3 regions of the Bacillus sp. MBGLi79 genome follow, and region 1 is predicted to be linked to each of the others. Evidence: riboswitches for the same ligand, from Rfam matches in the RefSeq annotation. Region 1 holds a riboswitch; each other region holds the start of a gene.
The links. Region 1 has a riboswitch for S-adenosylmethionine ahead of mtnK (S-methyl-5-thioribose kinase). Riboswitches for the same ligand answer to the same signal wherever they lie in the genome.

Region 1 (6,484 bases):
GCTGGAGCTGTCACATCCCAGCCAATTTCACGGCATGCAGCAATCCAAGCGTTTCGCCTGCTCTCATATCGGGCATTTTGCTCTGCCACACACCTCTGATCAGCTAACAGTGCCTCTGCTGCAGCCTCCTGAGTGGCTCTGAAAAGACTGACAAACATATGGTCTTGATATAGATTGATCGCTTCAATGACCGAAGCGTTTCCGACGGCAAAGCCAACCCGCCATCCTGCCATGTTATACGTTTTTGACAGCGTGTAAATTTCAATTCCAATATCCTTTGCACCTTCAGTCTGCAAAAAGCTTAAAGGCTTACAGCCGTCAAACCCTACAGCGCCGTAAGCAAAATCATGAACGACGCAGATTCCGTTTTCTTTTGCAAAGCTCACGGTTTCTTCAAAGAATTTAGAGGTAGCAACAGCTCCAGTCGGATTATTCGGATAATTTAAATACATCAATTTCGCTTGTTCTCTCACCTGAGCGGGGATGCTGCTGTAATCGGGAAGAAACGCCCTGTCCTTTACGAGCGGCATCATTTCCATCTTCGCTTTCGCGAGTGTGACACCAGACCAGTAATCAGGGTAGCCCGGATCGGGAACTAAGATCGTATCACCGGGATTCAACAAGCATTGCGGGAGCTCGACAAGACCGGCTTTTCCGCCGAATAAAACAGCGACTTCGGTTTCCGGATCCAGATCAATGCCGTACTCTCTTTTGTAAAATGCAGCAGCCGCTGACTTTAGGCTGTATGAGCCGCGAAAAGATGAATATTTATGATTCTCAGGATCAGCAACAGCTCGTTTCATTTCCTCGACGATATGTTCCGGTGTCGGCTGATCTGGATTTCCCTGTCCTAGATTGATAACGTCGTGTCCCTCTGCGAGCTTTCGGTTCACTTTCTGCACCAGGGAAGCGAAGAATTGTTTAGGCAATTCCTTTAATACATGAGACTGTTCAAATTTCATCTATTCTCACCTTCTAAAAAAATCTTGAAATGATAGTCCATCATCATATATGGTTAAATGAAAAAAGTAAAGAAAAATTTGGGGTGTTAAAAAGATGAAATGGACGATATCTTGTCTTCAATTTGATATTTCATATGGTAAACCTTCGGAAAATATAAAAAAGGCTGAATTTTTGATCGAAAAAGAAAGCAAACATGCTGATGTTCTTGTTCTGCCTGAATTATGGACGACCGGATATGATCTGGCCAATCTTGATGAACTCGCTGATGAAGACGGCCATTTTGTTCAGAGCTGGCTGAAGAAAACGGCAAAAAAACATGGAGTTCATCTTGTCGCCGGATCGGTCGCTGTCAGAAAGGATTCTGATGTTTATAATACAATGTACATCGCGGATAAGGAAGGGCAAATCATTAAAGAGTACAGAAAAGCCCATCTTTTTCAGCTGATGGATGAGCATTTGTATTTATCAGCCGGTTCCGAAGATGGATGCTTTGAGCTTGACGGCGTCAAAAGCACAGGATTGATCTGCTATGATATCCGTTTTCCGGAGTGGATCAGAAAACATACGACAAAAGGTGCCAACGTGCTGTTTATTTCCGCGGAATGGCCTCTCCCCCGCCTTGATCATTGGAGAAGCCTGCTTATTGCCCGTGCCATTGAAAATCAATGCTTTGTCGCAGCCTGCAATTGCACTGGTTCAAATCCGGATAATGAATTTGCAGGCCATAGCCTGATTATTGATCCATGGGGGCGTGTACTTGCTGAAGGCGGCCGTGAGGAAGGCATAGTCCGTGCGGAAATCGACCTTCATAAAAGTGTCGAGGTGCGGGAGAGCATCCCTGTTTTCGATGATATCAGAAAAGATTTATATTAAAAAATATATTGACAACTTATTAAAACACCTGTTAGTATGTTCATCAACTGATAAATTAGAATTGTTTAACAAATGAATATATTCTCTTATCGAGAGTTGGGCGAGGGATTTGGCCTTTTGACCCCAACAGCAACCGACCGTAATTCCATTGTGAAATGGGGCGCATCTTTTTCGCGCCGAGACGCTTGTCTCTTAAGGCACGGTGCTAATTCCATTCAGATCTGATCTGAGAGATAAGAGAGGCGGACATAGATGTTAAGCCTCCTTCTCTCTGAGAAGGAGGCTTTTTTACGGCCACATATTAAGTGATTACATAATTGGAGGTTATGATGATGGCAGTCACAAAAACACCTTTATACGAAACGTTAAATGAAAGTTCCGCTGTGGCGTTGGCTGTGAAGCTCGGCTTATTTCCAAGCAAAAGCACCCTGACATGTCAGGAGATCGGCGATGGCAACTTAAATTACGTTTTTCATATTTATGATCAAGAACATAACAAAGCATTGATCATTAAACAGGCGGTTCCTTATGCAAAAGTGGTGGGAGAAAGCTGGCCGCTCACAATCGATCGTGCAAGAATCGAAAGCAGCGCTCTCATCCGTCAGGGCGAGCATGTGCCTCACTTGGTTCCAAGAGTGTTTTACTCTGATACGGAAATGGCGGTTACCGTCATGGAGGATCTCTCTCACCTAAAAATCGCAAGAAAAGGACTCATTGCGGGTGAAAATTATCCGCACCTGTCACGGCACATCGGTGAATTTTTAGGAAAAACACTTTTCTACTCATCAGATTACGCGCTTGAACCTAAGGTGAAAAAACAGCTTGTTAAACAGTTTACAAACCCTGAGCTATGCGACATTACGGAAAGACTTGTTTTTACAGATCCTTTCTTCGACCATGACACAAATGATTTTGAAGAAGAGCTTCGTCCTTTTGTCGAGAAGCTTTGGAATAATGACAACGTTAAAATCGAAGCCGCTAAGCTGAAAAAGTCATTTTTAACGTCTGCGGAAACGTTGATTCATGGTGATTTGCATACAGGAAGCATTTTCGCAAGTGAGCACGAAACAAAGGTGATTGATCCTGAGTTTGCTTTTTACGGACCGATCGGCTTTGATGTAGGGCAATTTATCGCCAACTTATTTTTGAACGCACTCAGCCGTGACGGGGCTGACAGAGAGCCGTTATATGAACATGTCAACCAGCTCTGGGAAACGTTTGAAGAGACGTTTAGTGAAGCCTGGCAGAAGGACAGTCTGGATGTTTACGCCAACATCGACGGTTACCTCACTGATACGCTCAGCCATATTTTTGAAGAAGCAATCGGATTTGCGGGCTGTGAGCTGATACGACGCACGATCGGCCTTGCCCATGTAGCTGACCTGGATACGATCGTGCCGTTTGATAAACGAATCGGCAGAAAACGGCTGGCGCTCGAAACCGGCACAGCCTTTATCGAAAAACGTTCGGAATTCAAAACGATAACAGATGTGATTGAATTATTTAAGTTACTTGTAAAGGAATGATCCATTCATGACCCATTCATTTGCTGTTCCACGTTCTGTTGAATGGAAAGAAACAGCTATTACCATTTTAAATCAGCAAAAGCTTCCTGATGAGACGGAATATTTGGAGCTGACGACGAAAGAGGATGTATTTGATGCGATTGTCACGCTCAAAGTAAGGGGTGCTCCGGCGATCGGCATTACGGCTGCCTTCGGACTAGCGCTTGCTGCCAAAAACATTGAAACAGATAATGTCACGGAATTCCGGCGCAGACTTGAAGACATCAAACAATATTTAAACAGCTCACGGCCTACAGCCATTAATTTGTCATGGGCGCTTGAGAGACTGAGTCATTCGGTCGAAAACGCGATTTCCGTAAATGAAGCAAAAACAAACCTTGTCCATGAAGCAATTCAGATTCAGGTCGAGGATGAGGAAACGTGCCGGTTGATCGGCCAAAACGCCCTGCAGCTTTTCAAAAAAGGCGACAGGATCATGACGATCTGCAATGCCGGCTCAATCGCGACAAGCCGCTATGGAACGGCGCTAGCTCCGTTTTACTTGGCCAAACAAAAAGATTTGGGATTGCACATTTATGCCTGCGAAACAAGGCCTGTCCTGCAAGGATCACGCCTTACTGCTTGGGAGCTGATGCAGGGAGGCATTGATGTCACGCTAATTACAGACAGCATGGCCGCCCATACGATGAAGGAAAAACAAATTTCCGCTGTTATCGTCGGAGCTGACCGAATTGCAAAGAACGGTGATACGGCAAATAAAATCGGCACATACGGCCTTGCTATTTTAGCAAACGCCTTTGATATTCCGTTTTTTGTCGCCGCACCTTTATCTACATTTGATACGAAGGTCAAATGCGGCGCTGATATCCCGATAGAGGAGCGGGATCCCGACGAAGTCAGGCAGATTTCCGGAGTACGGACCGCTCCATCAGATGTGCCTGTCTTTAATCCCGCTTTTGACATTACACCTCATGATCTCATTTCAGGAATCATCACAGAAAAAGGGATTATGACCGGTAACTATGCAGAAGAGATTGAACAGTTGTTTAAAGGTGAAAAGGTGCATTAAAAAACCGCTGGACTTTGCTCATTTGGAGCTGAGTCAGCGGTTTTTTTGTTTCTTTTTGTTAACATTGATGATTTCATCTTTTTGAGCGCTTGATAAGATATGCAGTTTCACAAACAGTTTGGCAAAAACGGCAATTTTCTCAGAGCGGCTCGGCTTCAATTGCTTTGTCCTCCTTTTTCATCAGACCAACTTTTTTAACTTAATAAAATGATATGTCGGCTGTGAAAAAAGGGAACGTGCCATATGTTTTATTTTTCTTTATAGGAGATTTGCTCGATGTTCAGCAAAAATGCTTTGAGATCAGTTTTGCTTCCGGCGTAGCCTGTTAACGCGCTGTTTTTGCCAATCACTCTGTGACACGGAACAAAAATCGGCAGGTCGTTACGTTTATTAGCCTGTCCGACAGCGCGCACCGCCTTCGGACTCCCGACTGCAGCGGCAATATCAGCATAGCTTCGGGATTCACCATATGGGATCCTCTCCAGCGCCTCCCACACTTTTTTCTGAAAAGGTGTGCCCTTTTGGCTGAGGGGCAGGGAGAATGTCTTTCTTTCTCCGGCGAAATATTCATGAAGCTGTTTTTTCGCTTCTGCAAGAAGAGGTGTTTCCTTGTGTTCTGTCTTCTGAACGGTTTCTTTCCAATCCATCCAATCTTCCTGACTGAGAAATAGACGGGTGATCCTGCCCTCCTCTTCGGCAATGATAAATTCACCGAGCGGCGTTTCAGCTGTCATATAGTAATTCACTCATCATTCCTTCTTTCTTCAGCATTCTGTCTGACGGGAAGCGTAATATGAAAAACGGTGCCCTTTCCTTCTTCACTTTCGACCATAATCTCGCCTTGATGTTCTTCAATAATTTTATAGCTTACCATAAGCCCAAGTCCAGTTCCCCGTTCCTTTGTCGTATAAAATGGTTCACCAAGGCGCTTTAATTTATCTTCTGTCATTCCAATCCCCTCGTCTTTTAAGGAGATGAGGACATGATCTTGATCCAGTACCCTTATCGTCACAAAAATGTTTCCGCCGTCAGGCATCACTTCGATGGCGTTTTTTAATATGTTGATAAAAACCTGTTTCAGCTGATTCGGTTCACAGTAGATCGGGGGAATGTCGTCCATTAAATCAAGCTGCATTTGTACATTGCTGAGATTGGCTTGCGCGTTTAGAAGGTCTATCGTGTCTCTCATAATTTGGGTAACATGTTTTTCCTCATACATAATGGCCTGGGGCTTGGCTAAAATCAAGAATTCGGTGATGATGGATTCGATGCGCTTTAGTTCTGAGGTGATCACGTTGAAGTAAAGGGCGTAGTCTCCCTCGACACTTCCTTTCAGGAGCTGAATGAAGCCTTTAAGAGCGGTCATCGGATTTCTGATTTCATGGGCAATGCCGGCTGCGAGTTCGCCGACAACATGAAGGGTATCTGATTTGCGCAGGCGTTCCTCCAATTCTTTTCGCTCTGTAACGTCTTTAAAGATAGCCAAGTTCATATTTTGAATAATATTCCGTTTAAATGAGAATTCGAGTTTTCGATTGTCACTGCTGCTTAGCAAAAATGGAATTTCGTTGTCCATTTCATCAAAATTAATCTGCCTTGCCGGTGATGCCAGATTTTCTATTTCATAAGCAGAAATAATATCTAGCAGGCTGTGCTGTTTGATCTTTTCATGTGACAGCCCCAAAATATGGCTTGCTAACGGGTTGGCGTCGATAATCCTGTATTGATTGTCGAACAATACATTGCCGTCCATTGAGCCGTTGAACACTTTTCTGAATTTCAGCTCGCTTTCCCGAAGCTCCTTTTCCATCCGCTTTCTGTCGCTGACATTTCTTAAGATCGTTAAATGCTGGTTTTCAAGTATGGTCCGCTTTGAAGTGAATTCGAGCTCTTTGAACTGCCCATTCCCCATTTGAAACAGCAGCTCTTCTCTGATCTCTCCGTATTTTGCATATTTCCTTTTCGTTATGCTGTATTTCTGCTGCGAGTCGACGAGAAAATCACACAGCTTTCTTTTCAACAGCAAGTTCATCGGCAGCTCAAAAATTTTGCA
Region 2 (6,484 bases), 1.9 Mb from region 1:
GGGCTGTTTCCGGCCAAGAGCAGGGAGCCGCCTTTTTCTTACTCGTATTTTTAATGGTTTATGCGGCCATAAAGCTCCCTGCACGGCTGTCTTTGATCTTTACAGTGTGCCTAATTGGGGGCAATGTTTTCTTTTTGTATACTGTTTTTGACACCAGCTGGGACGATATCGTCAGCAACATCTCGATCATGATCGGGTTGTACGTCCTCTTCTCCTCCATGCGTTTCAGACGAGAAGCGAGAAAGGAGGCTGAGCGAAATCATGCTGAATTGGCGAAAATGCATGTGCAGCTGGAGCATGCTCATCAAGAACTCCAGAAAGCGCATGCAGAGCTGCAGGAGGCATCTGTTCTTTCATTGAGGTACGCGGTCCTCGAGGAGCGTACAAGAATTGCCCGAGACATTCATGACAGCATCGGCCATGAGCTGACTTCTGTGATTGTTCAGCTCCAATCTCTTCCCTATATCCTCAAAAGCAGCGAGGAGGATTCAGAAAAAGTCATTCAAAATGTACTGAGTGTCGCCAGAGAATGCCTTCAAGAAGTACGGTCTGTCGTTCATCAAATGGGCCGAAGTGAATCGATGGTGGGACTTACCGCTTTGCGGGGGCTCATTCATCAAGTGGAGGAACGGAGCGGCTTGCATGTTTCTTTAGATACTGCCGGACTGTCAGAAGAGTCTTGGCCTCAAAACATAAGCGAAACGATTTACCGCATCTTGCAGGAAGCGCTGACCAATATCATTCGTCACGCCGACGCTTCTCATGCGGCGACTGTCATTTCTAACGACGAAACCCATCTCTATGTCACAATTATCGACGACGGACAATTCACCGGCAGCCTTACTTATGGATTTGGCCTGACAGGAATGAAAGAACGCGCTGAAAAAGCAGGCGGTTCCCTTACCTTTAGCGCCGTGCAGCCGAGCGGCCTGCAAATTGAGCTGTCATTGCCGCTCACGACAACGAATAAGGAGCAAAAAGATGAACAAAGATAAAATACGCGTCGCGCTTGCCGATGATCAGCCGCTTGTGCGTGAAGGCTTCCGGTACGTCATCAACGCCCAGACGGATATGACAGTTTCTGGCGAGGCCGGCGACGGTCACGATATTATAGCACTCGCAAAACAAACAAAACCTGACGTCATCCTCATGGATGTCCAGATGCCGCATTGCTCAGGCATCGAAGCGGCGAAAGACATCATGTCCGCCCTTCCAGATACAAAGATTGTCATTTTAACGACCTTTGACACGGAGGAATATGTATTTGAAGGCATCCGTGCAGGCGCAGTCGGCTATTTGCTGAAGGATACGCTTCCTGAAGAATTGATAGATGCGATTCGCGCTGCGGCCAAGGGCGAGGCGATTTTCCGCACAGTCACGGCCGCTAAAATTATTAGTGAGACATTTCGGGCGAAACAGCAAACTCATGTCGAAGAACTGGCAGAGCCGTTCACCAAAAGAGAGCTCGAGGTTCTTCAGCAAATGGCCTACGGGCTGAGAAATGAGGATATTGCTGAAAAGCTTTTCGTCAGTGAAAGCACTGTGAAAACCCACGTGCACCGCATCCTGCAAAAATGCAATGCCCAAGACCGGACACAGGCTGTCGTTTTTGCCATTCGAAACGGTATTGTGCAATAGAAATCTCTCAGCCCGCCATGATAAAATAAGACAAAGGAGATGATTGGAAATGAAAGATGAAATCATTGAACGGTTTACTACATATGTAAAAGTCGACACACAGTCCGATGAATCCGTTGACACCTGCCCTTCCACACCCGGCCAATTGACATTAGGAAACATGCTCGTTGATGAGTTGAAGTCCATCGGCATGCAGGATGCAGCCATTGATGAAAACGGCTATGTCATGGCGACGCTCCCCTCCAATACTGAAAAAGACGTGCCGACAATCGGCTTTCTCGCTCACGTCGACACCGCTACAGACTTTACCGGCAAAAACGTGAATCCGCAAATCATCGAAAGCTATGATGGTAATGACATCGTTCTTAACGAACAGCTGCAGGTCACCCTGTCACCTGATCAATTCCCTGAGCTGTCTGGCTATAAGGGCCACACACTCATCACCACAGACGGCACCACCCTTCTCGGCGCAGACAATAAGGCTGGTATCGCTGAAATCATGACGGCCATGGATTACCTCATCAAACACCCAGAAATCAAGCACGGCACAATCAGAGTCGCCTTTACGCCTGATGAAGAAATCGGAAGAGGACCGCACAAATTTGATGTGAAACGGTTCAATGCATCCTTTGCCTACACGGTTGACGGCGGCCCGCTCGGCGAGCTTGAATACGAAAGCTTCAATGCCGCTGCCGCGAAAATTACGATTAAAGGCAACAACGTACATCCCGGAACGGCAAAAGGGAAAATGATCAACTCTGCGAAAATCGCGATGAAGCTGAACAGCCTGCTGCCGGCAGACGAAGCGCCTGAATATACAGAAGGCTATGAAGGCTTCTACCATCTGCTGTCGATTCAAGGAGACGTAGAGGAAACAAAGCTTCACTACATTATCAGAGACTTTGACAAAGAGAACTTCCAAAGCAGAAAAGAAACAATGAAGCGCGCCGTTGAAGAACTTCAGAACGAATACGGGCAAGACCGGATTTTGCTGGATATGAACGACCAGTACTACAACATGAGAGAGAAAATTGAACCTGTCATCGAAATCGTCAACATTGCCAAGCAAGCGATGGAAAACCTCGGCATCGAACCGAAAATTTCCCCCATCCGCGGCGGCACCGATGGATCGCAGCTATCCTACATGGGACTTCCGACGCCAAACATCTTTACCGGCGGGGAAAACTTCCACGGCAAATTTGAATACATCTCAGCCGATAACATGGTCAAAGCCGTAAATGTCATCGTTGAGATTGCAAAGCTGTTTGAAGAGCAAGCGTAATGCCAAAAGCCAGTCCAAAAAAGGGCTGGTTTTTTTTTTATGTGAAAATGAAACATTTTAAACACGTCCTCCGTAAAACAAGTATCAACAAATGAGGAGGAAAAACAATGACAAAGCATGCAATTGCTGCAAAGAGCCTATTGAAAAAATGGATCATTTCCAGGCCGCTTAACACGCAAAAGAAATCCAGCCCATTTCAAAAAATCAGAAAAATGTTCAAACGCTTCTTCTGACCAGTCATCCAAATCCCCAAAACAAAATCCGCATTCTCTCGTACCGCCCAAATGCTCCGTAATTTGGGTTTTTTGTGTTCAATTCCGCAAAATAGGGTATAAACTAATTAAGAAAGATAACGGCATCCAAAAACAGGTAATTTGAATTACTTTAATTTAGGTTAAAAGTTATATAAAGGAATTCATTTTATCGTCGATAGTAACTATAGAACCAATCATCAACAAGAACAATCACCATAATGCAAGACTATTTTCAGGTCATCAGGTTAGACTGTTTTTGAGGGGCAGTTATTTATTTTTATTTGATTTAGAATTTTTTGAATACTTTTTGGCTTTTTATCCGTACAATAGAGAGTACCAAAACTTTTTTTGGGAGGTATGTAATATGATCCTATTTATTATCATCGCTTTATGCGGCTATCTTCTTTTTTCTTTCAGCAAGGACAATCGCCGCAAACCGCAAAAGACAAGCCCTCTTCCAGCAGCCGCATCTCATCACAACAACCTAATCGACCTTGACGCTATCCGCCAAAAACGCCGGATGCATCTTTCCTAATTCTATATTTCAAACGAAAAGGCTGCGGAATGACGCAGCCTTTTAAAATTATGTTGAGATAGAGCCTGAAACCTTTTTATCCTCTATCCGTAATTTCATACAAGGCAAATCCAAAAGGAGACTTCTGCAATGATCGGGTTATTTATGAAACAAAAAATGTTCTCATTTAAAGATGCATTCCACATTTATGACCGGGATGAACAAGAAATCTTCAAGGTGGAAGGGCGTTTTCTCTCGTTAGGGGACTCATTACAAATGACAGATTCATCCGGGAAAACGCTCGTTTCCATAGAACAAAAACTCATGTCTTTATTGCCGCGCTATGAGATTTCAATTGGCGGGAAAACAGTTTGTGAGGTAACGAAGAAAGTAACGTTTTTCAAACCGAAATTTGTGATTTCCGGCCTTAACTGGGAAATCGATGGTGACTTATGGAGGGATGAATTCCAGCTGACGGACAGGGAAAATGTCCGGATGTCAGTGAGCAAAAAGTGGCTCAGCTGGGGTGATTCCTATCATTTGCAGATTGCAAACGAGGAAGATGTTCTGATTTGCACTGCCATCGCGATCGTGCTTGATATGGTTTTATATAACGATGAAGATGAAAGTATTTTCTAAAAAGCATTGACAATTGATCCAAAAGTAATAATATTAAGATAATTGAAATTTAAATATGAAGTTGTACCTTATCAAGAGAGGTGGAGGGACTGGCCCTATGATACCCGGCAACCGCTGTTTCAAACAGAATGGTGCTAAATCCTTAAGAACATTGCGTTCTTGCAGATGAGGCGGAGATTTGATCGTTCAAGCTCTTCCTTACACAAAGGAAGAGCTTTTTACATGCTCAATATTTCAGAAAAAGAGGCGAATGACATGGTCCAACAAACGAATGTTACATGACAAAAAACAGAAAAACAACGCAAAGCACCTTTCCGCGCCGATCACGTCGGCAGTTTGCTTCGTTCCGCTACGGTGAAAGAAGTCCGGCAAAAAAAAGCGGCAGGTGAGATGACAGCGGAACAGCTTCGTGATATCGAAAATCAAGAAATCACCCGCATCGTGGAAAAACAAAAAGAAATCGGTCTTGAAGTGGTAACAGACGGGGAATTCCGCCGTTCCTGGTGGCATTATGACTTCCTGGAAGGACTTGACGGTGTGGAGCCGTTCATCCCGGCTGAGGGGATTCAGTTCCATAACGCGAAAACGAAAGCGCGCAGCATCAAAGTGACGGGAAAACTCGATTTTACGAGCCACCCAGCACTTGCTGATTATCAATTTTTACATGAAGTTGCCGGTGGCGCGACACCAAAGCTGACGATTCCAAGCCCGAATATGCTGTTTTTTGGCGAAAAGGCGGATAAAGGCATCTATAACGATCAAGAGGAATATTTTCATGATTTGGCCCAAGCGTACAAAAAGGCAATCAAAGCCTTCTATGATGTTGGCTGCCGTTATCTCCAGCTTGATGATACGTCATGGTCTCTCTTCTTTGAGGAAAAAGGCAGAGAGGTTGTCCGGGCGCTCGGAGGCGATCCAGAAACATTGCCCGCCTTGTTTGCCAAAACGATTAACGATGCAGTGGCAGACCGGCCTGATGATTTAACGATCACAATGCACATTTGCCGCGGCAACTTCCGCTCAACCTGGGCGGCATCGGGAGGGTACGACGCTGTAGCGGAAACGATTTTGGACGGCTTAAACCTTGACGGCCTGTTCTTGGAATACGATGATGACCGCTCCGGAAACTTCGATCCGCTCCGTTTTGTGAAACGCAAGGATCTGCAAATCGTGCTTGGCTTGATCACATCGAAATACGGCGAGCTTGAAAATCCAGAGGATGTGAAACGCCGTATCAATGAAGCGGCGCGTTTTGTCAGCTTAGACCAGCTTTGCCTCAGCCCGCAGTGCGGTTTCGCCTCTACAGAAGAAGGCAATCTTTTGACAGAGGAACAGCAATGGGCCAAGCTTCGCCATGTCATCGACATCGCCAACGATGTGTGGAGATAATCTATCATTGACAGAAATAGAAAATGTGTGAATAATAGATAATATCAGAAAATTTCATAAAAAGGTTTTCCTTATCAAGAGAGGTGGAGGGACTGGCCCTGCGATACCCGGCAACCGCTGTTTAACAGAATGGTGCTAAATCCTTTAGAGCAATGATTGCTCTTGAAGATAAGGTTGAGATTGTCACGCAAGCTCTTCCTTATCCAAAGGAAGAGCTTTTTTATATTTGAATGGAAAGAAGGAATGGACAACATGTCACAACAAACAACACCCGCAGAACAACAATCACTTCAAAGAAAAAAACCGCCGTTTCGCGCGGATCAAGTCGGAAGCCTGCTGAGATCTGAGCCCGTCAAAAAAGCGCGGCTGCAAAAAGCGGCCGGCGATATTACGGCTGAGCAGCTTCGCCAGATCGAAAACGATGAAATCATCCGCATTGTGGAGAAACAGAAGGAAACCGGCCTGAACGTCGTGACAGACGGTGAATTCCGCAGAGCGTGGTGGCACTTTGATTTCCTTGAAAACTTAGATGGCGTTGAGCCGTTTACTCCTGAGCAAGGCATTCAATTCCATAACGTACAGACAAAAGCACGCGGCATTAAAGTCACAGGTGATATCGACTTTTCAACTCACCCAATGCTTGAAGATTACTCATTTCTCCATAGCATTGCCGGTGACGCGACGCCAAAGATGACGATTCCAAGCCCGAATATGCTGTTTTTCCGCGGAAAACTGGAAAAGGATGCGTATAAAAACGACTATCACCTT
Region 3 (6,484 bases), 2.1 Mb from region 1:
ACATGTCAGAGGACGAACAGCTCGAACTGCTGGCTTCAGACGGAATGCTGATCAAACGCCCGCTTACAACAGACGGCGAAAAAGTGACTGTCGGATTTAAAGAAGACCAATTTGAAGAAAACTGGGCTTAATGTAAATTTTTTTTGAAAAGTGTGGTATCTTCTTATTGTAGTGCTGTAAAAAATGGAGGGATTCAATTGAGCATACCAAAAGATTTGCGTTACTCAGGAGAACACGAATGGGTAAAAGTTGAAGGAGAAAAAGCCAGAATCGGAATTACGCATTTTGCCCAGTCCGAGCTAGGCGACATCGTGTTTGTCGAACTTCCTGAAGTGGGCGCTGAAATCAAAGCGGACGAGCCATTCGGCAGTGTTGAATCCGTTAAAACGGTATCTGAGCTTTATGCGCCGATTAACGGAACTGTTGTGGAAGTAAACGAAGATCTTGATGACAGTCCGGAATTCGTCAACGAATCTCCGTACGAAAAAGCATGGATGATCGTCGTTGAGCCGACTGACGCTTCTGAAATTGAAAAACTGATGACAGCAGAGCAATACGAAGAGATGACACAAGAAGACTAAAACAGGATAGCCGTAAAAGCAATTGGACACGCTAACGTTATGGGAGGTGTCCAATATGGCTTTCGACAAACAAAAGCTCGATGTCACCAACGACGTGACAGGCCGCTTTCAAAATGGCCGGCTCTCGTTATATCATGATAATGAGATGATCGGCCAAATGACAAGCATGAATGAATATGAGCTTAAGTCCGGTTATTCCTTTGAAAATGAGAAGTTTTATAAGACAGCCGATGTGGTCTCTGGTGACGACGCAAAATATGTAGATTGTGACTACGAAAACGGCTGGTGTTAAATGTAGGCGGTGAATTTCACTGCCTTCTTTTACAATCTGAACGTTTCAAATTTGACGCGGCAGGTGAAGAAGATGGATGAGCTGGAAAAGGTTATGATTGTCGAGGGGAAATCAGATAAAGAGAAAATCGAAAGCGTCCTGAATGAACCGGTGCGCATTATCTGCACAAACGGAACAATCAGCCAGCTGAAGCTTGAGGAATTGGCTGACGAGCTTTATGATAAAGACGTCTATATATTAGTTGATGCTGATGAATCAGGCGAGAAATTGAGAAAACAGCTGAAGCGTGAATTTAATGAAGCCTGCCATCTCCATATCGACAGAGCCTATAAGGAAGTAGCGGCTGCGCCCAGGCACCATGTCGCCTCTGTATTGCTGCGTGCGAATCTGAATGTCCATACTATTTTTCTTGAAAGAAAGTCCCGAGGTGTATAGCATGAAAGAACTCCAAGAACACGAACTTGATCACATTGAAGATGATGTGTACCTTCTATATTTATATACTCCGTTTTGCGGCACCTGCCAGCTTGCAAGCAAAATGCTGACAGTGGTGAAAGAAATGCTGCCTGATGTCGCCTTCTATCAAAACAATGTCAATTACTCTCCGACATTTGCAAAAGCATATCAAATTGAAAGCGTCCCTTGTTTTCTGCTGTTTAAAGGCGGAAAGGTGGTCGAAAGAGGATATGCGTTTCATTCCGTTTCTTATTTATATGAGCTGATCAAACAAAAATCATCTTCCGCATCCCAATTATGACATATTTCTCAGCATATCCAACGAAATTGTCGTTCGTTTTATAAAGGGGTTCTTGCGACAGAGAGAGAAATGTGTATGTATGACCAACAAATAGGAGGTTGTACATATGGAGAAAGCGGAAGTTTTAGAAGATGAGTATCAGCATCTGTTTTTAAAACCCCTTTTGAATGCCTCAACATTGCTCATTACCTTTCAAGGAGAAGCAGAAGCCTTAACCGTCTCAATAAACGAACAGGGAGAAATGAAAAAAGTTTCTCCGCCCCAAACGTCCAACCTGACCTTTTACGGAAACCAAACGGAAATTATTGATTTATTGCACGGAGATATTTCCCTTCAGCACTTGATTCAGAGCGGAAGCCTCAAAGTAAAGGGGTCATTCAGGGCCCTGTTAAAGCTAGAAGCCATTCTCTGGCTGACAAATGGATTTTTTCAGAGGATTTCAAAGAATTGAAAAATAATAAATTATTATAATAGTAAAAGTTGTCATCATTTATTTTATTGACATTTAATCATTCGCCGTGCTATTCTACATTAAGAATTTCCGGACGAAAAAGACTATATATTTCTCTTATCAAGAGAGGTGGAGGGAAGTGCCCTATGAAGCCCGGCAACCATCAACGCTGTTGAAATGGTGCCAATTCACACGAAGCGTTCAGCTTTGAAAGATGAGAGAAAGGCATTTTATATAAGCCTTTCTGCTCAAGTGTGCAGAAAGGCTTTTCTTTTGCAGAAAAAACCGGAAGATTTCTTAGAATAGTGTTAAGGCAGGTGATTGCTTTGATCAATCTTCAGGATGTTTCAAAAGTTTACAAGTCGAAACATGGAGATGTCAATGCTGTCCAAAATGTCTCGCTTTCCATTAAAAAAGGTGAGATTTTTGGAATTATAGGATATAGCGGAGCTGGTAAGAGTTCCTTAATCCGTCTGCTGAACGGCCTTGAGAAACCAACCTCAGGAACCGTGGAAGTGGCGGGAACAAAGATTAATGAAGTAAATGGACGCGGTTTAAGAAAAGCACGCCATGAGATCAGTATGATTTTCCAGCATTTCAATTTGCTTTGGTCGCGGACTGTCAGAGATAATATCATGTTTCCTTTAGAAATTGCCGGGGTGAAAAAGAGCGAGCGGATCAAGCGCGCCAATGAACTGATTAAACTGGTAGGTTTAGAAGGAAAAGAAAAATCATATCCGTCCCAGCTGAGCGGCGGTCAGAAGCAGCGTGTCGGAATTGCCAGAGCGCTTGCAAACAATCCGAAGGTTCTCCTTTGTGACGAAGCGACATCAGCATTAGATCCGCAAACGACAGATTCAATTCTGGATCTATTGTCCGATATTAATGAAAGACTCGGTTTGACGATTGTGCTGATTACGCACGAAATGCATGTCATCCGCAAAATCTGCAACAGAGTCGCCGTCATGGAAAACGGTAAGGTGGTCGAAGAAGGCGAGGTTCTCGACGTCTTCAAAAATCCAAAGGAACAAATGACAAAACGATTTGTTCAACAGGTGACAGAGCCAGAAGAAACGAAAGAGACGCTTCAGCACCTTCTTGATGATACAGCATCAGGAAAAATGGTTCAGCTCACATTTGTCGGTGAGTCAGCTGAACAGCCTCTGATTACAGAGATGATCAGAAACTTCAATGTCAGCGTCAATATTCTGCAAGGGAAAATTTCGCAGACGAAGGATGGAGCTTACGGTTCACTGTTCATCCACATTGACGGAGACGAGGAAGAAGTGCAAAACGTGATCCGGTTCATTAATGACAAACAGGTGAAAGCAGAGGTGATCACGAATGTTTGAAAAATACTTCCCGAACGTTGATTTAACTGAATTATGGAACGCGACCTATGAAACACTTTATATGACGCTGATTTCTTTACTGTTTGCTTTTGTCATCGGGGTCATCCTCGGCTTGCTGCTCTTTCTGACGAGCAAAGGAAGCCTCTGGCAGAATAAAGCGGTCAACTCTGTGATTGCTGCCGTTGTTAACATATTCAGATCGATTCCGTTCCTTATTTTAATTATTTTACTATTAGGGTTTACGAAGTTTTTAGTCGGCACGATCTTAGGGCCAAACGCCGCATTGCCGGCGCTGGTTATCGGCTCGGCACCGTTTTACGCACGTCTTGTTGAAATCGCGCTGCGTGAGGTGGATAAAGGTGTGATTGAAGCCGCTAAATCAATGGGCGCGAAAACGTCTACGATCATTTTCAAAGTGCTGATTCCGGAATCAATGCCGGCACTTATTTCTGGCATTACGGTTACAGCCATCGCTTTGATCGGCTCAACGGCAATTGCCGGAGCCATTGGTTCAGGCGGCCTTGGAAACCTTGCGTACGTAGAAGGATATCAGTCTAATAACGCTGATGTTACCTTCGTTGCGACTGTGTTTATTTTAATCATCGTATTTATTATTCAAATCATCGGTGATTTAATAACAAATATTATAGACAAACGATAAGGGAGGATTTACATTGAAAAAGCTATTTTTAGGTGCATTACTGCTTGTATTTGCAGGAGTTATGGCTGCCTGCGGTTCGAATAACGGCGCTGAATCCGGCAAGAAAGAAATTGTCGTTGCAGCAACGAAAACACCGCATGCGGAAATTTTAAAAGAAGCTGAACCATTGCTGAAAGAAAAAGGCTATACGCTGAAAGTGAAAGTGCTTAGTGATTACAAAATGTACAATAAAGCTTTAGCTGATAAAGAAGTGGACGCGAACTACTTCCAGCACATTCCTTACCTTGAGCAAGAAATGAAAGAAAACACAGATTACAAACTTGTGAATGCCGGCGCTGTTCACTTAGAGCCATTTGGTATTTACTCTAAAACATACAAATCACTGAAAGACCTTCCAGACGGTGCGACAATCATCCTGACAAACAACGTTGCTGAACAAGGCCGTATGCTTGCAATGCTTGAAAACGCTGGATTAATCACTCTTGATTCTAAAGTGGAAACCGTTGACGCAACATTGAAAGACATTAAGAAAAACCCGAAAAACCTTGAATTCAAAAAAGTAGCGCCTGAATTAACGGCAAAAGCATATGAAAACAAAGAAGGAGACGCGGTCTTCATCAATGTAAACTATGCGATCCAAAATAAATTAAATCCTAAAAAAGATGCAATTGAAGTAGAATCAACGAAAAACAACCCATATGCTAACATCGTCGCAGTGAGAAAAGGCGAAGAAGATTCTGCAAAAATCAAAGCGCTGATGGAAGTTCTTCACTCTAAAAAGATCAAAGACTTCATCGAGAAAAAATACGACGGAGCTGTGCTTCCTGTATCTGAATAAGTCTGAAACCCCGGATGAGCAATCCGGGGTTTTTTCGCGTATTTTCCTAAAAGCTGCTCATAATAAAAAGGAATGTTAAACAGATGGAGGGATTTTCTTTGAATCAAGACAGAGGAAGCATGCAGGACGCGCTAAAACAATATAAACATGGTTTAGGCACATTTGAACAAAAGATGCCGCTGATGGGAAGGAAATTTAACGAGTTTACTGAACAGTGCTTTGCCGGGAATTCTCTGACTGAAAGAGAAAAACAGCTGATCGCCCTCGGAATCGCCATCAATGCTCAGGACGAATATTGCATGATCTATCATACAAAAGGCTGTCTTGATCAGGGAGCGACAGAAGAAAACATTCTCGAAGCCGTCAGTGTGGCAGCGGCATTTGGAGGCGGCGCGGCCTTCAGTCAAGGCGTGACAGTTGTCCAGCAGTGCATTGAGGAATTCGGAAACACCACGCATTAAGAGAAGGAATATTCCGAAAAACCATTCTCATTTGATCTGAATGGATGCTTTCGTCTCATCTGCCGCTATTTCAAGCCATATCCTTTTTGCGGCATCAAACGCAGCACTGATAAAATAGAAAGCAAATATATGAAGGGATTGATTCATTATTTGCAGCAGCCAGGACAGACTGAACCTCGATTATACGTCAGAAATGGAAAAAGCGATGCAGCTGTCACACGGAATTGGATACGAGGAATACGGACGCCGGCTGGAAACAAGAATGAAAGTAGAGCGGCAGAGAGAGCTTGATTATCAAAAAAGCAAGCGGATTTCTGCAGGAGCTTATTGAGAAAATCAATCTTTTAAAAAAGGGTGGGAATCCACTCTTTTTCTTTTTCAATCGCTTTAATAAAGTGCTGATCTTTGTTAAACTTGAGGAATGTGCGAGGCACGATAAAAAGTTGTATTTACTTTTCATTTGTTATAAAATTAGAATGAGAATAAAATGAGAATAATGATTATATATTTTGGAGGTATAGATATGGCTGCTTCAACATTAACGATCAAAGATCTTCACGTTGAAATCGAAGGGAAAGAGATCTTAAAGGGTGTAAACCTTGAAATAAAAGGTGGAGAATTCCACGCAGTAATGGGCCCGAACGGAACTGGTAAATCCACTTTATCAGCTGCTATTATGGGGCATCCTAAATATGAAGTAACAAAAGGCAGCATCACGCTTGACGGCAAAGATGTACTGGAGATGGAAGTGGACGAGCGTGCGCAGGCAGGCTTATTCCTTGCGATGCAGTACCCAAGTGAAATCAGCGGTGTGACAAATGCCGACTTCCTTCGCTCAGCAATCAACGCGCGCAGAGAAGAAGGCGATGAAATTTCTCTTATGAAATTCATCCGCAAAATGGACGAAAACATGGAGTTCCTTGAAATGGACCCTGAAATGGCTCAGCGCTATCTTAACGAAGGCTTCTCAGGCGGGGAGAAAAAACGCAACGAAATTCTTCAATTAATGATGATTGAACCGAAAATCGCCATCCTTGATGAAATCGACTCAGGTCTTGATATTGACGCTTTGAAAGTTGTATCTAAAGGGA

Region 2: another riboswitch for S-adenosylmethionine. It lies ahead of C1T29_RS23365 (5-methyltetrahydropteroyltriglutamate--homocysteine S-methyltransferase); the one in region 1 lies ahead of mtnK (S-methyl-5-thioribose kinase).
Region 3: another riboswitch for S-adenosylmethionine. It lies ahead of metN (methionine ABC transporter ATP-binding protein MetN); the one in region 1 lies ahead of mtnK (S-methyl-5-thioribose kinase).

Annotation. Positions count from the first base shown of each region.
Region 1 is NZ_CP026521.1:1,627,819-1,634,302, reverse strand. It holds gene mtnE (methionine-glutamine aminotransferase) at 1-962, opposite strand, end outside; gene C1T29_RS08295 (carbon-nitrogen family hydrolase) at 1,057-1,836, shown strand; SAM riboswitch class I at 1,920-2,076, shown strand; gene mtnK (S-methyl-5-thioribose kinase) at 2,169-3,362, shown strand; gene mtnA (S-methyl-5-thioribose-1-phosphate isomerase) at 3,370-4,431, shown strand; gene C1T29_RS08280 (hypothetical protein) at 4,465-4,590, opposite strand; gene C1T29_RS08275 (methylated-DNA--[protein]-cysteine S-methyltransferase) at 4,680-5,177, opposite strand; gene kinE (sporulation two-component system sensor histidine kinase KinE) at 5,174-6,484, opposite strand, start outside.
Region 2 is NZ_CP026521.1:4,575,912-4,582,395, forward strand. It holds gene C1T29_RS23340 (sensor histidine kinase) at 1-995, shown strand, start outside; gene yxjL (two-component system response regulator YxJL) at 982-1,638, shown strand; gene pepT (peptidase T) at 1,688-2,920, shown strand; gene C1T29_RS25000 (hypothetical protein) at 3,028-3,153, shown strand; gene C1T29_RS23355 (hypothetical protein) at 3,431-3,709, shown strand; gene C1T29_RS23360 (LURP-one-related/scramblase family protein) at 3,839-4,327, shown strand; SAM riboswitch class I at 4,393-4,499, shown strand; partial or broken gene C1T29_RS23365 (5-methyltetrahydropteroyltriglutamate--homocysteine S-methyltransferase) at 4,583-5,716, shown strand; SAM riboswitch class I at 5,785-5,891, shown strand; gene C1T29_RS23370 (5-methyltetrahydropteroyltriglutamate--homocysteine S-methyltransferase) at 5,969-6,484, shown strand, end outside.
Region 3 is NZ_CP026521.1:3,773,852-3,780,335, reverse strand. It holds gene C1T29_RS19325 (arsenate reductase family protein) at 1-131, shown strand, start outside; gene gcvH (glycine cleavage system protein GcvH) at 198-581, shown strand; gene C1T29_RS19315 (YusG family protein) at 637-873, shown strand; gene C1T29_RS19310 (toprim domain-containing protein) at 946-1,308, shown strand; gene C1T29_RS19305 (thioredoxin family protein) at 1,310-1,630, shown strand; gene C1T29_RS19300 (SCP2 sterol-binding domain-containing protein) at 1,737-2,081, shown strand; SAM riboswitch class I at 2,196-2,302, shown strand; gene metN (methionine ABC transporter ATP-binding protein MetN) at 2,408-3,433, shown strand; gene metP (methionine ABC transporter permease MetP) at 3,426-4,094, shown strand; gene metQ (methionine ABC transporter substrate-binding lipoprotein MetQ) at 4,108-4,932, shown strand; gene C1T29_RS19280 (carboxymuconolactone decarboxylase family protein) at 5,016-5,393, shown strand; gene C1T29_RS19275 (YuzK family famiily protein) at 5,587-5,724, shown strand; gene sufC (Fe-S cluster assembly ATPase SufC) at 5,917-6,484, shown strand, end outside.